DNA from 3 places in the Kosakonia sp. MUSA4 genome. Region 2 is predicted to be linked to each of the others. Evidence: predicted binding sites of a transcription regulator. Region 2 holds the regulator's gene; each other region holds the start of a gene.
What was found. The regulator sigma-54, encoded in region 2, starts transcription at its own class of promoters, with help from an activator protein. The targets are predictions, from matches to a motif close to GTTGGCACANNTTTCGCTNT.
Positions count from the first base shown of each region.

Region 1: a site for sigma-54 is predicted at 1,505-1,524, ahead of hycA (formate hydrogenlyase regulator HycA). Genes of this name have one in related genera too.
Region 3: a site for sigma-54 is predicted at 3,849-3,868, ahead of norV (anaerobic nitric oxide reductase flavorubredoxin). Genes of this name have one in related genera too.

Region 1 covers NZ_CP025697.1:4,196,724-4,201,928, reverse strand. The annotation lists gene C0557_RS19885 (HypC/HybG/HupF family hydrogenase formation chaperone) at 1-146, opposite strand, end outside; gene hypB (hydrogenase nickel incorporation protein HypB) at 137-1,009, opposite strand; gene hypA (hydrogenase maturation nickel metallochaperone HypA) at 1,013-1,360, opposite strand; gene hycA (formate hydrogenlyase regulator HycA) at 1,559-2,026, shown strand; gene C0557_RS19865 (4Fe-4S dicluster domain-containing protein) at 2,122-2,730, shown strand; gene hycC (formate hydrogenlyase subunit 3) at 2,727-4,541, shown strand; gene C0557_RS19855 (respiratory chain complex I subunit 1 family protein) at 4,544-5,205, shown strand, end outside.
Region 2 covers NZ_CP025697.1:4,884,422-4,889,626, forward strand. The annotation lists gene lptA (lipopolysaccharide ABC transporter substrate-binding protein LptA) at 1-528, shown strand, start outside; gene lptC (LPS export ABC transporter periplasmic protein LptC) at 1-5, shown strand, start outside; gene lptB (LPS export ABC transporter ATP-binding protein) at 535-1,260, shown strand; gene rpoN (RNA polymerase factor sigma-54) at 1,309-2,742, shown strand; gene hpf (ribosome hibernation promoting factor) at 2,765-3,052, shown strand; gene ptsN (PTS IIA-like nitrogen regulatory protein PtsN) at 3,134-3,625, shown strand; gene rapZ (RNase adapter RapZ) at 3,668-4,522, shown strand; gene npr (PTS phosphocarrier protein NPr) at 4,519-4,791, shown strand; gene mtgA (monofunctional biosynthetic peptidoglycan transglycosylase) at 4,793-5,205, opposite strand, start outside.
Region 3 covers NZ_CP025697.1:4,168,553-4,173,757, reverse strand. The annotation lists gene hypF (carbamoyltransferase HypF) at 1-1,247, shown strand, start outside; gene norW (NADH:flavorubredoxin reductase NorW) at 1,228-2,361, opposite strand; gene norV (anaerobic nitric oxide reductase flavorubredoxin) at 2,358-3,809, opposite strand; gene norR (nitric oxide reductase transcriptional regulator NorR) at 3,990-5,205, shown strand, end outside.

The DNA.
Region 1 (5,205 bases), 690 kb from region 2:
AGCACCCACTGGCCGAGACGCGGCTGGCCGTGTTCATCGTGGCTGCCGACCAGGGTTAAATCGACGTCGCGCTGAATGCCGCAGACATCCACTCTGGCTTGCAGGCCGTCAATGGCGCAAATTTGCCCCGGTACGCCTATGCACATCGTTGCGTCTCCAGCCAGTCGAGCCAGGCGTCCATCCCGTCGCCTTTGGTGGCGGAAACCAGCAGGATCTCAATCTGCGGGTTCACTTCACGGGCATAAGCGATGCAGCGCTCGACGTCAAAATTGAGGTACGGCAGCAGATCCACTTTATTGAGCAGCATCAGCGAGGCGGCGGCGAACATGTGCGGATATTTCAGCGGCTTGTCTTCCCCTTCGGTCACCGACAACACCGCCACTTTATGGCGTTCGCCCAGATCGAAGCCCGCCGGGCACACCAGGTTGCCGACGTTTTCAATAAACAGAATGCCGCGATCGTCGAGCGGCAGACGCGGCGCAGCATCGGCAATCATCTGCGCATCCAGGTGGCAACCCTTGCCGGTATTCACCTGAATCGCCGGAGTACCGGTGGCGCGAATACGCGCAGCGTCGTTGACGGTTTGCTGATCCCCTTCGATCACCGCGCAGGGTACGCGCGCATTCAGGCGCTGCAGGGTTTCGGTGAGCAGAGTGGTTTTGCCGGAGCCAGGGCTGGAGACCAGGTTCAGCACCAGTTGCTGGCGGGCGGCAAAGCGGGCGCGGTTGCGGGCGGCGATCTGGTTATTTTTATCCAGGACGTCGATCTCCACTTCCAGCATCCGGCGCTGGCTCATGCCCGGCGCGTGGGTGCCGGCTTCGCCATGACCGTAATGCAAATCGCCGTTATCCGATTGGGTTGGGGCGAACTCACCGGTATTGATGCGGGTTATAGTTAGCGCAGGGCGCGCAGCAGGGGCGAACGGTGCGCTGCGAAATGCAGAGTGCGGGTTATGTTCGTCACCCTCGATATAAAGGTTACCGTCCTGACAACCACATGTTGTACACATTGTTTACTCCTCAATTTCCAGGCGCTGAATTTGCATTCCATCGTCGGCAACGATCTGCAACTGGTCGCTGTGGCATTGTGGGCAGCGGCGAACTCGCTGGGTAAGCAGCGTGACGTACTGCCGACAAGACTCGCACCAGCACTCCGCTTGTTGTTGTTCGATGTGCAGTGTACAACCTTCAGCCAGGCTGCCACGGCACACCAGATCAAAACAAAACGTTAAAGCTTCGGTTTCGACACAGGAAAATGCGCCCACTTTTAACCAGACGCCGGTGACCCGACGCGCGCCGTTCGCTGAAGCCTGTTGTTCAATAATTTCCAGCGCCCGCTGGCACAAAGTGATCTCATGCATAATCCCTCCTTATGAGTTGCCGCGTTAATGCAATAAGAGTGCCATGAGTGATTTTGACACCGTGACGATGTCGAACCTGTCGAGATGACACGTCGAAATTAACGAATATTTTTATTTATTCCTTTATTAATCAATAAATTAAATTTTGGCATGGATGATGCTTTACCGCCGTTGTTTCAATTAATCAGGTAAGCAGACATGACGATTTGGGAAATTAGCGAAAAGGCAGATTACATTGCCGGGCGACACCATCTCCTGCAGGAGGAGTGGCGCAGTTACTGTAACGCGCTGGTTCAGGGGATCACGCTGTCAAAAGCGCGCCTGCACCATGCAATAAGTTGTGCGCCAGAGCAGCAGCTCTGTTTTGAGCTGTTCGGCCATTTCATAGTCACCGTCTCGCTGACCGGCGGCTTTAACGGCCATACCCTCGAATACGCGATTGCCAATAAAGATGGCAGCGATAAGCGCTTGATTGCACAGGCGCAGCTCACCTGCGATGGCAAAGTGGACGGCGTTATCAGCACCCACGATCGCGAAAAAGTGCTGGAGCACTATCTGGAAAAAATCGCCACGGTTTACGACAGCCTGTACGCGGCGGTGGAAAACGATACCCCCATCAACCTCTCTCTTCTTGCCAGCAGCGCGCACGCGTCTGCGCTGGCCTGAGTTTGGGTGTCGAGATGTGTCGAAGTGACACGTCGTGCGACTGATTTCGTCAAAAATGACCGCCCGGACTGGGTGAATCACCTGAGGATTAGCTGGTGAACCGTTTTGTAATTGCCGACTCGGCGCTCTGTATCGGCTGCCACACCTGCGAGGCGGCCTGCGCGGAGACGCATCGCGCGTATGGCTTGCAGTCGATGCCGCGGCTGCGCGTAATGCGTAATGAACATGAATCCGCGCCGCAGCAGTGCCACCACTGCGAAGACGCGCCCTGTGCGGGTGTGTGTCCGGTAAACGCCATTAATCGCGTCGATGGCGCGGTGCAGTTAAATGAAAGCCTGTGCGTAAGCTGCAAACTGTGCGCGATTGCCTGCCCGTTTGGCGCTATCGAATTTGCCGGTAGCCGCCCGCTGGATATTCCGGCCAACGTTAACTCGCCGCTCGCGCCCGCCGCGCCGCCTGCACCTGCCCGCGTCAGTACGCTGCTGGACTGGGTGCCCGGCGTGCGGGCTATCGCCGTGAAGTGCGATCTCTGCCATTTCGATGATCAAGGCCCGGCCTGCGTGCGGATGTGTCCGACCAAGGCGCTGCATCTGGTCAATAACCTCGACATCGCCCGCGCCAGCCGTCGCAAACGCGAGCAGACCCTGAATACGGACTACGGCGATTTGTCGCTGTTTACCCAGCTTAACCGGAGTGCAAAATGACAATCCTCTCTTTGCTCAACGGCGCGGTGGCGGTGTTTATCTGCGCTGCTGCGCTGGCGTACCTGTTTACGCGGGCGAAAATTCTCAGCGGCTGGCTGGCCGGGCTTGGCGGCGCAATCGGTAGCGCTATGGCGACCGCAGCCGGGTTGTTGTCACTGCTGGGCGCCGATGCCGTTTCCGGCAACCTGACGCTGTTGCAGTACCCGTTACTGGTCACGCCGCTGCGTGCCGTGTGGGTGATCACCTTCGGCCTCTGCGGCCTGCTTATTAGCCTCTATAACATCCACTGGCACCGCCATGACGCGGTGAAAGCCAACGGGTTGTTGATCAATTTGCTGCTGGCCGCCGCGCTGTGCGCCGTCTGCGCCGCGAACCTGGGTGAGCTGGTCGTGATGAGCGAAATCATGGCGCTGAGCGCGGTGTTTCTTACCGGTTGCAGCGCTTCTGGCAAACTGTGGTTCGCCATGGGGCGACTGGGCACCGTGCTGCTTGCGCTGGCCTGCTGGTTTATCTGGCAGCGTTATCACACGCTCGATTTTGTTCAGCTTAGCGGGCAACCGCTCAGCAGCGGCGTCTGGCTGCTGGGGGTGATTGGCTTTGGTCTGCTGGCGGGGATTATTCCGCTACACGCCTGGGCGCCGCAGGCGCATGCCAGCGCGCAAGCACCAGCCGCCGCGCTCTTTTCTACCGTGGTGATGAAAGTCGGGCTGTTCGGCATTCTCAGTTTCTCCTTGCTGGGCGGCCAGCCGCCGCTGTGGTGGGGAGTTGTGCTGCTGGTATTCGGCATGATCACCGCCTTTGTCGGCGGTTTGTATGCGCTGATGGAGCACAATATTCAGCGCCTGCTGGCTTATCACACGCTGGAAAACATCGGCATCATTTTGCTCGGCCTTGGCGCGGGCGTAACCGGGCTGGCATTGCAGCAACCGGCGCTGATGGCGCTGGGGCTGGTTGGTGGTCTGTATCACCTTTTCAATCACAGCCTGTTTAAGAGCACGTTGTTTCTTGGCGCGGGCGCGCTGTGGTTTGGTACTGGCTATCGCGATATCGAAAAACTGGGCGGCATCGGCAAAAAAATGCCGCTTATTTCGCTGGCGATGCTGGTCGGGCTGATGGCGATGGCGGCGCTGCCGCCGCTCAATGGCTTTGCCGGTGAGTGGGTGATTTATCAATCCTTCTTCAGCCTGAGCGGTAGCGGCCACTTTGTCCTGCAACTGATTGGGCCGCTGCTGGCCGTTGGCCTGGCGATAACCGGTGCGCTGGCGGTGATGTGTATGGCGAAAGTCTATGGCGTCACCTTCCTTGGCGCGCCGCGCACCCCGCAGGCGGAAAACCCGCAATCCATTCCCTGGCTGATGACCGCAAGCGTGGCGGTGCTGGCGCTCTGCTGCGTTATTGGCGGCGTTGCTGCGCCGTGGCTGCTGCCGCGTCTGTATGCCGCCGTACCGCTGCCGCTGCACACCGCGAACACGGTGGTGTCGCAACCGATGATCGCGCTGCTGCTGATTGCCATGCCGATACTGCCGTTGCTGCTGATGGTGCTGTTTAAAGGCGATCGTCTGCCGTCCCGCAGCCGTGGAAGCGCCTGGGTGTGCGGCTACGATCATGAAGGTTCAATGGTGATCACCGCCCACGGTTTTGCCATGCCGGTAAAAGCCGCATTTGCCCCGGTGTTGAAGCTGCGCAAATGGCTGGAACCTACGCTGATTCTGCCCGGCTGGCGTACCGACGCGGCTCCGCTGCTGTTTCGTCGGCTGGCGCTGATTGAGCTGGCGGTGCTGGTGGTTGTGGTGATTTCCCGAGGAGCCTGATGATGAGTTTTCTGTATGCGTTATTGCAGGCGCTGGTGCTGTTTGCCTGTGCGCCGCTGCTGTCCGGTATTAGCCGCGTGGCGCGCGCCCGGCTGCACAATCGCCGCGGGCCTGGCGTGCTGCAAGAGTACCGCGATCTGTTCAAATTGCTGGGCCGCCAGAGTATTGCGCCTGCGGCATCCGGCTGGGTGTTTCGCCTGATGCCGTTTGTGATGGTGGGCGTGATGCTGACCATTGCGACGGCTTTGCCGGTGGTCACCATTAACTCGCCGCTGCCGCTGCTGGGCGATTTGATAACCCTGATCTATCTGTTCGCCATTGCCCGCTTCTTCTTTGCCATTGCCGGGCTGGATACCGGCAGCCCGTTTACCGGTATAGGCGCCAGCCGTGAAGCGATGCTGGGCGTGCTGGTCGAGCCGATTTTGCTGCTCGGTTTGTGGGTGGCGGCGCTGGTGGCGGGTTCCACCCATATCAGCCATATCACCGACACCGTTTACCACTGGCCGCGCGCGGCCTCAATCCCGCTGTTCCTGGCGCTCTGCGCCTGCGCGTTCGCCACCTTTATCGAGATGGGCAAACTGCCGTTTGACCTTGCGGAAGCGGAGCAGGAGTTGCAGGAAGGGCCACTGTCGGAGTACAGCGGCAGCGGCTTTGCGCTGCTGAA
Region 2 (5,205 bases):
CTTAACCTGGTTCTCGCCAGTACGCTTTTTGCCGCTGCGCTTCCGGCTTTTGCCGTGACCGGTGATACCGAACAGCCGATCCATATCGACTCCGATCAGCAGTCGCTGGATATGCAGGGCAATATTGTCACCTTCACCGGCAATGTCGTGGTGACGCAGGGAACCATTAAAATCAACGCCGATAAAGTGGTGGTAACACGCCCGGGCGGCCAGCAAGGCAAAGAGATCATTGATGGTTATGGCAACCCGGCTACGTTTTATCAGATGCAGGACAACGGCAAACCGGTGAAAGGCCACGCTTCACAGATGCACTACGAGCTGGAAAAAGATTTTGTCGTGCTGACCGGTAAAGCCTATCTCGAGCAGCTGGACAGCAACATCACTGGCGACAAGATCACCTACCTGGTGAAAGAGCAGAAAATGCAGGCGTTCAGCGACAAAGGTAAACGCGTCACCACCGTACTGGTGCCGTCGCAGTTGCAGGACAAGGGCAACACCCAAACCCCGGCTCCTAAGAAGAGTAACTAATTCGTTATGGCAACATTAACTGCAAAGAATCTCGCGAAAGCCTATAAGGGCCGCCGCGTGGTTGAAGACGTCAGCCTGACCGTTAACTCTGGCGAAATTGTTGGGCTGCTTGGCCCTAACGGCGCAGGGAAAACGACCACCTTCTATATGGTGGTCGGGATTGTTCCGCGTGACGCGGGCAATATCATTATTGATGACGACGATATCAGCTTGCTGCCACTGCATGCGCGCGCGCGTCGCGGCATCGGTTATTTACCGCAGGAAGCGTCCATTTTTCGTCGTCTGAGCGTGTATGACAACCTGATGGCGGTACTTCAGATCCGTGACGATCTGACTTCCGAACAGCGCGACGATCGCGCTAACGAATTGATGGAAGAGTTCCATATTGAGCATCTGCGAGACAATATGGGGCAGTCCCTTTCCGGTGGTGAACGTCGCCGTGTTGAAATTGCGCGCGCACTGGCGGCAAATCCTAAATTTATTTTGCTGGATGAACCCTTTGCGGGCGTCGATCCTATCTCGGTTATCGACATCAAGCGCATCATTGAACACTTACGTGACAGTGGGTTAGGCGTGTTGATTACTGACCACAATGTTCGCGAAACGTTGGCGGTGTGTGAACGAGCTTATATCGTCAGCCAGGGGCATTTAATTGCTCATGGTACACCGCAGCAAATCCTTGAAGACGAACATGTTAAGCGCGTATATCTTGGGGAAGACTTCAGACTCTGATAGGGTAGAGTTTATCGAGGTATTTTGTCGGAGAGTGCTGCTCTGAATATGAAGCAAGGTTTGCAATTAAGGCTTAGCCAACAGCTAGCTATGACGCCGCAACTGCAACAGGCTATCCGTCTGTTGCAGCTGTCTACGTTAGAACTTCAGCAGGAACTTCAGCAAGCGCTGGAGAGTAACCCATTGCTGGAACAAGCCGATCTTCATGAAGAAGTGGATAGCCAACAAACCCAGGAAAATGAAGGCCTGGATACTGTAGACGCGCTCGAACAGAAAGAGATGCCCGAAGAGCTGCCGCTGGACGCCAGTTGGGATGAGATTTATACCGCTGGAACACCTTCCGGCAGCAGCCACGATTATATTGATGACGAACTGCCGATTTATCAGGGGGAAACGACACAGTCTCTTCAGGATTACCTGATGTGGCAGGTAGAGTTAACGCCGTTTTCCGATACCGATCGCGCAATCGCAACCTCTATTGTCGATGCGGTCGATGAGACCGGCTACCTTACCGTGTCGCTTGAGGATGTGCTGGAAAGCATGGGTGATGAAGAAATCGGTCTCGATGAAGTTGAAGCGGTGTTAAAGCGCGTTCAGCGTTTCGATCCGGTTGGCGTCGCTGCGCGCGATCTGCGCGACTGCCTGTTGATCCAACTTTCCCAGTTCGCGAAAGATACGCCCTGGTGCGAAGAGGCTCGCCTGATCATCAGCGATCACCTCGATCTGCTCGCTAACCACGATTTCCGCTCTCTTATGCGCGTCACGCGTCTTAAAGAAGACGTGCTGAAAGAAGCAGTAAATTTGATCCAGTCGCTAGATCCGCGCCCCGGCCAGTCGATCCAGACCGGCGAACCAGAATATGTCATTCCGGATGTGCTGGTGCGTAAGCATAACGGGCGCTGGACGGTAGAACTGAACTCCGACAGCATTCCGCGTCTGCAAATCAACCAGCACTACGCTTCAATGGGCGGCGGCGCGCGCAATGACGCCGACACCCAGTTTATCCGCAGTAATTTGCAGGAAGCGAAGTGGCTGATCAAAAGCCTTGAAAGCCGTAACGACACGCTATTGCGCGTCAGCCGCTGCATCGTTGAGCAGCAGCAGGCGTTCTTTGAACAGGGCGAAGAGTTTATGAAACCGATGGTGCTGGCGGATATCGCCCAGGCCGTCGAAATGCACGAGTCCACGATTTCCCGTGTGACAACTCAGAAGTACCTGCACAGTCCTCGCGGCATTTTTGAACTGAAGTATTTCTTCTCCAGCCATGTGAATACGGAAGGCGGCGGCGAAGCCTCGTCAACAGCCATTCGCGCGCTGGTTAAGAAATTAATCGCCGCAGAAAACCCTGCAAAACCGCTGAGCGACAGTAAGCTGACGACGCTGCTTTCCGATCAAGGAATTATGGTAGCGCGGCGTACCGTTGCGAAGTATCGAGAGTCTTTATCCATTCCGCCGTCTAACCAGCGTAAACAGCTGGTGTGACCCAACCGATAAGGAAGACACTATGCAGCTTAACATCACAGGACAAAACGTCGAGATCACTGATGCTTTACGTGAATTTGTGAACAGCAAATTTGCCAAGCTTGAGCAGTATTTCGAAAGGATTAATCAGGTCTATATTGTGTTGAAAGTGGAGAAAGTGATCCATACCTCGGATGCAACCCTGCATGTAAATGGAGGTGAGTTGCATGCCAGCGCGGAAGGACAGGATATGTACGCTGCCATCGACGGTTTGATTGATAAACTATCGCGGCAGTTGACAAAACATAAAGATAAACTGAAACAACACTAATTGTCCGGGCGTTCGTTTGGCGCGTTGCACCCTACCGTAACCCGGTAGGGTGCTTAGCTCTGACGGCGCTTAGGTGAAATTATGATGAATAACGATTCGGCTCTTCAACTGAGCAATGTCCTTAACCAGGAATGTACACGTAGCGGCGTTCACTGCCAGAGCAAAAAACGAGCGCTGGAAATCATCAGTGAACTGGCGGCAAAACAGCTCGGCCTGCCGCCACAGGTCGTTTTCGAAGCCATTCTTACGCGTGAGAAAATGGGCAGTACCGGTATTGGTAACGGTATTGCCATTCCCCACGGTAAGCTGGAAGAGGACACGCTGCGTGCCGTCGGCGTTTTTGTGCAGCTCGAAACGCCCATAGCTTTCGACGCTATCGATAATCAGCCCGTTGATCTGCTGTTTGCACTGCTGGTGCCGGCCGATCAAACCAAAACGCATCTTCATACGCTCTCGCTGGTGGCTAAACGGCTGGCGGATAAAACCATTTGTCGTCGCCTGCGCAGTGCGCAGAACGATGAAGAGCTGTATCAGATAATCACGCAGACAGAAGGCGAAAGCGACGATGCGTAACGGGAAGAACACCTTTTTTGTCGTTGTGGGGAGAAACGGTTCATGGTCCTGATGATCGTAAGTGGTCGTTCGGGTTCAGGAAAATCCGTGGCCCTGCGCGCCCTGGAAGATATGGGCTTCTATTGTGTCGATAACCTGCCGGTCGTGCTGCTGCCGCAACTGGCGCAGACGCTCGCCGATCGTCAGACCTCTGCCGCCGTCAGTATTGATGTGCGTAACATGCCGGAATCACCGGAAATTTTTGAACAGGCGATGAGCAGTCTGCCAGATGCCTTCTCGCCGCAGCTGCTGTTCCTTGATGCTGACCGCAACACGCTGATTCGGCGCTACAGCGATACGCGCCGCTTACATCCGCTCTCCAGCAAGAATTTATCGCTGGAAAGCGCTATCGATGAAGAGAGCAACCTGCTGGAGCCACTGCGTTCCCGCGCGGACCTGATTGTCGATACCTCCGAAATGTCGGTACATGAGCTGGCCGAAATGCTGCGCACCCGCCTGCTCGGCAAGCGCGAGCGCGAACTGACCATGGTCTTTGAGTCGTTCGGCTTTAAGCACGGCATCCCTATCGATGCCGACTACGTCTTTGACGTTCGCTTTCTGCCCAACCCGCACTGGGATCCGAAACTGCGCCCGATGACCGGTCTCGACAAACCTGTCGCGGCGTTCCTTGACCGGCATACCGAAGTGCACAATTTTATTTACCAGACCCGCAGTTATCTTGAACTGTGGTTACCGATGCTGGAAACCAACAACCGTAGCTATCTGACCGTCGCTATCGGCTGTACTGGCGGTAAGCATCGTTCTGTTTATGTCGCCGAACAGCTGGCGGATTATTTCCGCTCGCGCGGTAAAAACGTTCAGTCCCGTCACCGTACGCTGGAAAAACGCAAAACATGACCGTAAAACAAACCGTTGAGATCACCAATAAACTGGGCATGCATGCGCGCCCGGCGATGAAACTGTTTGAGCTGGTACAGGGATTTGACGCAGAAGTGTTACTGCGCAACGACGAAGGTACCGAAGCGGAAGCCAGCAGCGTGATTGCATTGCTGATGCTGGATTCCGCCAAAGGGCGGCAAATTGAAGTCGAAGCCAGCGGCCCACAGGAAGAAGAAGCCCTGGCAGCCGTGATTGCCCTGTTCAACGCGGGCTTTGACGAAGACTGAGTTAGTACAGCTTATTGCTCTGCAAAAAGCCTTCTCCTCCGAGCTGGCGCATCTGGCGCAGGATCCACGCCTGACGGCTGCGAACATAGCCGGATGGCGCTGCCGCCTGGAAACGTATTGGGTTTGGCAGTACTGCCGCCAGCAATGCCGCTTCCGACATGGTTAACCGGCTGGCCGGTTTGTGGAAATAGCGCTGAGCCGCCTCTTCCACGCCAAACACGCCGTCGCCAAACTCTGCAATATTGAGATACACCGTCAGGATACGCCGTTTCGTCCACACCGCTTCCATCCCCAGCGTCAGCCCGGCTTCCAGCCCTTTTCGCACCCAACTTTTTCCATCCCATAACAGCAGGTTCTTCACCGTTTGTTGAGAGATAGTCGATGCGCCACGAATACGGTTCTCATGGCGTTCAT
Region 3 (5,205 bases), 720 kb from region 2:
CGAATGAACAGGCGCTGGTTGATCTGGCGGGAATTGCCGGTGGGTTTTTACTGCACAATCGCGACATTGTGCAGCGCATGGATGACTCCGTGTTGCGGGCAAACGGCGAGATGCTGCGCCGTTCGCGCGGCTACGTGCCGGATGCGCTGAGCCTGCCGGAAGGGTTCAACGCCATACCGCCGCTGCTGTGCCTTGGCGCGGATATGAAAAACACCTTTTGTCTGCTGCGCGGTGAAGCCGCAGTGCCGGGTCAGCACTTTGGCGATCTCAGCGATGAAGGTGTGGAAACGCAGTGGCGCAACGCGCTGCGCCTGATGCAGACGATTTACGACTTCACTCCGCAGCAACTGGTCATCGATGCGCATCCCGCTTATCGCACCAGCCAGTGGGCGCATTGCAGCGGATTGCCACTGCAAACGGTGCTGCATCACCATGCGCATGCCGCAGCGTGTCTCGGCGAACATGGCTGGCCGCTTGATGGCGGCGATGTGATTGCGCTGACGCTGGACGGTATTGGCATGGGGGAGGGCGGCGCGCTGTGGGGCGGCGAATGTTTGCGCGTCAATTATCGCGAATGCGAGCGCCTTGGCGGCTTACCGGCGGTGGCTTTACCGGGCGGCGATCTGGCCGCGCGGCAGCCGTGGCGCAACCTGCTGGCGCAGATGCTGGCGTTTGTACCTGAGTGGCAACATTACCCGGAAACCGCTGTGCTCCGACAGCAAAACTGGCCGCTGCTGGCGCGCGCCATTGAGCGCGGCATCAACGCGCCGCTGGCCTCTTCTTGCGGACGTTTATTTGATGCGGTGGCCTGCGCGCTGGGCTGCGCGCCGCTGCACCTGAGTTATGAAGGCGAAGCCGCCTGTCGGCTTGAAGCGCTGGCGGCGTCCGTCTCTGCGGTTGAGCATCCCGTCACGCTGCCGCTATGCGGAAATCAGTTTGATCTTGCCACCTTCTGGCGGCAGTGGCTGGGCTGGCAGGCATCACCCGCGCAGCGTGCGTGGGCGTTTCACGACGCGCTGGCGGAGGGGCTGGCAAGCCTTGCCCGCGAACAGGCAGAGCGACGCGGTATTCAGACGCTGGCATTCAGCGGCGGCGTACTGCATAACCGCCTGCTGAAGGCGCGCCTGCAAGCCTGGCTTGCTGATTTCACCTTGCTCTTCCCGCACCAGCTCCCGGCCGGAGATGGCGGAATTGCCTTCGGCCAGGGGCTGGTTGCCGCTGCGCGGACTATAGCGCCAGCGCTTTAAGCAGCGCGAAAGCCTCTTTCATGCGCTCTTCGCTGACCACAAAGGCGCGCAGTTTCTCATCAGCATCAAGCCCTTTCGCCACCATGCCCTGGGGGTGAGTCGTAATCTGCCAGTTCAGGTCGCGGCGGGCGGTTTCTCCGGCCAGGTGCAACGGCATCAGTGGCGTTTTTACCTTCACCAGCATGGCAGGCAGCGCCAGTTGCGCGCTGTTGCCGAGCAGGTTTTTCGCCAGCGTAATGGCGCTGAGCTGGGCGGGTTGCAGGAAAGGCAGCACCCTGCCGTTGATCTCGGCGCAGTCGCCAAGCGCATAGATCTGCGGGTTGCTGGTTTGCAGCGCCGCATTAACCACGATGCCTCGGCGGGTTTCCACCCCGGCGGCTTGTGCCAGCGACACTTCCGGCGACAGGCCTGTGGCGGCAATCACCACGTCGGCTTCTACGCAGCGTTCGTCCTCAAGCTGTGCGCAAATGCCATTTGCGCTTGCCGTCAGTTGTTGCAAACGGGAGGAGAGCAGCAGGCGCACGCCCAGCGACGTCAGGCTATGTTGCAGACGGCTGCTGACTTCTGGCGGCATCAGCGAAGGCAGAATACTGGCGGCGTTATCCAGCAGGGTGACGGTTTTCCCGGTGCGGCGAAAATCCATTGCCAGCTCGCAGCCAATCAACCCGGCACCGACAATCAGCACGCTGGCGGCATCGCGCAGCCTGTTTTCGCAGGCGCGATACTCTTGCAGGCTGTTGAGCGTCAGCATGTGCTCGCGCCCCGGCAGCGGCGGAACGAAGGCTTTTGCCCCCGTCGCCAGCACCAGTTTGTCGTACTGCCACTGTTTATCGACGCTTTTCACCACCTGCGCCTCAGCATCAATGGCGGTGATGATCGTGTGCGGGAACAGCCGCAGGTTAAACTGCTCGGCAAATTCTCCCGCCGGTTGGCGCAGCAAATCATCGGCACTTTGCGCTTCGCTGATGACATGGCTGAGATCCGGTTTGTTGTACTCATCGATGCTGTCGGCGGCAATTAACGTCAGCGGTACGGCGCTGTCGAGTTTACGGATGTTTTTCACCAGCGACCGGGCGGCGAAGCCCGATCCGATAATCACAATACCTGCGCTCATTTTGCCTCCGTTGCCAGTTCGTCAAATACCTCTTTGCCTAAGGAACATTCCGGGCAGAGGAAATTATCCGGAACCTCGCTCCACGGCGTACCTGGCGCAACATCCTGCATTGGCTCGCCTTTTGCTGGATCGTAGATCCACTGGCAGACGCTGCACTGCATGCGCGGGCCGAGTTCCGCAGCGGCGGCTGCGGCACAGGCGCAGGCTTCCTGAGCCGTTGTGGAGGCCGGTTTTACCGCTTCCGGCAAAGGAGAGAGCGCCCACTGGCGGGCGATATCGCGCCCGTGCTGGCGGCATACTTCCAGCGCGTCGATGTCCGGTCGCCATTTGGCTTTCAGGCTGACGGACATTTCAAACCCGGCATCCTGTAAGCGGGTGGAGAGACGATCTACCGCGCCGCCGCTCCAGCCATGGGAGCCAAAGGCGCTGGCGCGTTTGTTGCGAAAACGCAGGCCGGTGATCTCTTCGACCAGCCCGGCGATTTTCGGCATCATCACGTTATTCATGGTCGAGGTGCCAACCAGCACGCCTTTCGAGCGGAACACATTGGTCAAAATATCGTTTTTATCGCTGCGGGCGACATTAAAGATTTTCACCGCCACGCGCGGGTCAACTTCGTTAATGCCCTGTGCAATGGCGTCGGCCATCATGCGGGTGTTGTTGGACATGGTGTCGTAGAAAAGGGTGATGCGATCTTCCTGATAATCGGCCGCCCATTTCAGGTACAGCTCGACAATTTGCGTCGGGTTATCGCGCCATACCACGCCGTGCGAGGTGGCAATCATATCTACCGGCAGATTAAAGCCGAGGATTTCGGTGATTTTCGGCGTCACCAGGCGGCTGAACGGCGTCAGGATATTTGCGTAGTAGCGCTGGCACTGTTCGAACAGTTCCGCCTGATCCACTTCATCATTAAACAGGCGTTCGTCGCAGTAGTGCTGGCCGAAAGCGTCATTGCTGAACAGTACGGCGTCGCCGGTCATGTAGGTCATCATGCTGTCCGGCCAGTGCAGCATTGGGGTTTCAACGAAGATCAACTGTTTGCCGTTGCCGATGTCCAGCGTGTCGCCGGTTTTCACGACGTTAAAGTTCCACTCCGGGTGATGGTGATGGCCGGTGATCGAGTCGATCGCATTCGCCGTGCAGTAGATCGGCGTATGCGGGATGTGCGACATCAGCTCGGTCAGCGCACCGGCGTGATCTTCTTCGGCGTGGTTAATCACAATGTAGTCGATGCGTTGCAGATCGATCTCCGCGCTCAGGTTCTGCACAAACTCGCGGCTGAATTTGTGATCGACGGTATCGATCAGCACGTTTTTGCCTTCGCGGATCAAATAGCTGTTGTAGCTGCTGCCTTTCAGCGTTTTGTATTCAGTACCGTGAAAATCGCGCACTTCCCAGTCACGTTGCCCAACCCAATGAATGTTGTTTTTTACATGAATAGCCATATCAAATGTCCTGTACTTTTTCAGTTCGATGTATGGCTAATATCAAAGGCCGTGCCAACTTTTTATTTTATTGATTTTTAATATTTTTATTGTTTTTAATGAGAAAATAGATGTCATTATGACTATGATATTTACAGTCAATATGACACTATGCGTTGTCAAAAAGACAGTGAGGTAAGCATGAGTTTTTCGCTGAATGTGCTGGCGGGAATCGCCATTGAATTGCAGAGCGGTATCGGCCATGCGGATCGCTTCCAGCGGCTGATTGCCACGCTGCGCCAGGTGCTGGCCTGCGATGCCTCTGCGCTACTGCGTTATGAAGCACGGCAATTTATTCCGCTGGCTATCGACGGGCTGGCGCAGGACGTACTCGGCAGGCGTTTTACGCTGGAGGGGCACCCACGGCTGGAGGCGATTGCCCGCGCGGGGGATGTGGTGCGTTTTCCGGCCGACAGCGGTTTGCCCGATCCTTATGACGGGCTGATCCCCGGCCAGGAGAGCCTGAAAGTGCATGCCTGCGTCGGGCTGCCGCTGTTTGCCGGGCAGAACCTGATTGGCGCGCTGACGCTGGATGGTATGTCACCGGATCAGTTCGACAGCTTTAGCGACGAAGAGCTGCGGCTGATTGCGGCGCTGGCGGCAGGGGCGTTGAACAATGCGCTGCTGATTGAGCAACTGGAGAGCCAGAATATGCTGCCCGGCGCACCCGCCGCGTTTGAGCCGGTGGCGCGCAGCGAAATGATCGGCTTATCGCCGGGCATGGTGGCGTTGAAAAAAGAGATCGATATTGTTGCCGCGTCCGATCTTAACGTGCTGATCAGCGGCGAAACCGGCACCGGGAAAGAGCTGGTGGCTAAGGCGATTCATGAAGGTTCCGCGCGGGCAGCCAGCCCGCTGGTTTACCTCAACTGCGCGGCGTTGCCGGAAAGCGTGGCCGAGAGTGAACTGTTCGGCCACGTGAAAGGCGCCTTTACCGGGGCCATCAGCAATCGCAGCGGCAAGTTTGAGATGGCGGATAACGGCACGCTGTTTCTTGATGAGATCGGTGAATTGTCCCTCTCATTGCAGGCCAAGCTGCTGCGGGTATTGCAGTATGGCGATCTGCAACGTGTCGGCGACGATCGCAGCTTGCGCGTGGATGTGCGCGTGCTGGCGGCGACCAACCGCGATCTGCGTGAAGAGGTGCTGGCCGGGCGTTTTCGCGCCGATCTCTATCATCGACTCAGCGTGTTCCCGTTATCGGTGCCGCCGCTGCGTGAACGGGGCGACGATGTGGTGCTGCTGGCGGGTTACTTCTGCGAACAGTGCCGTTTGCGTCTGGGGCTTGGCAGAGTGGCGCTCAGCCCCGGCGCGCGTGCGCATTTACTCAGCTACGGCTGGCCGGGCAATGTGCGCG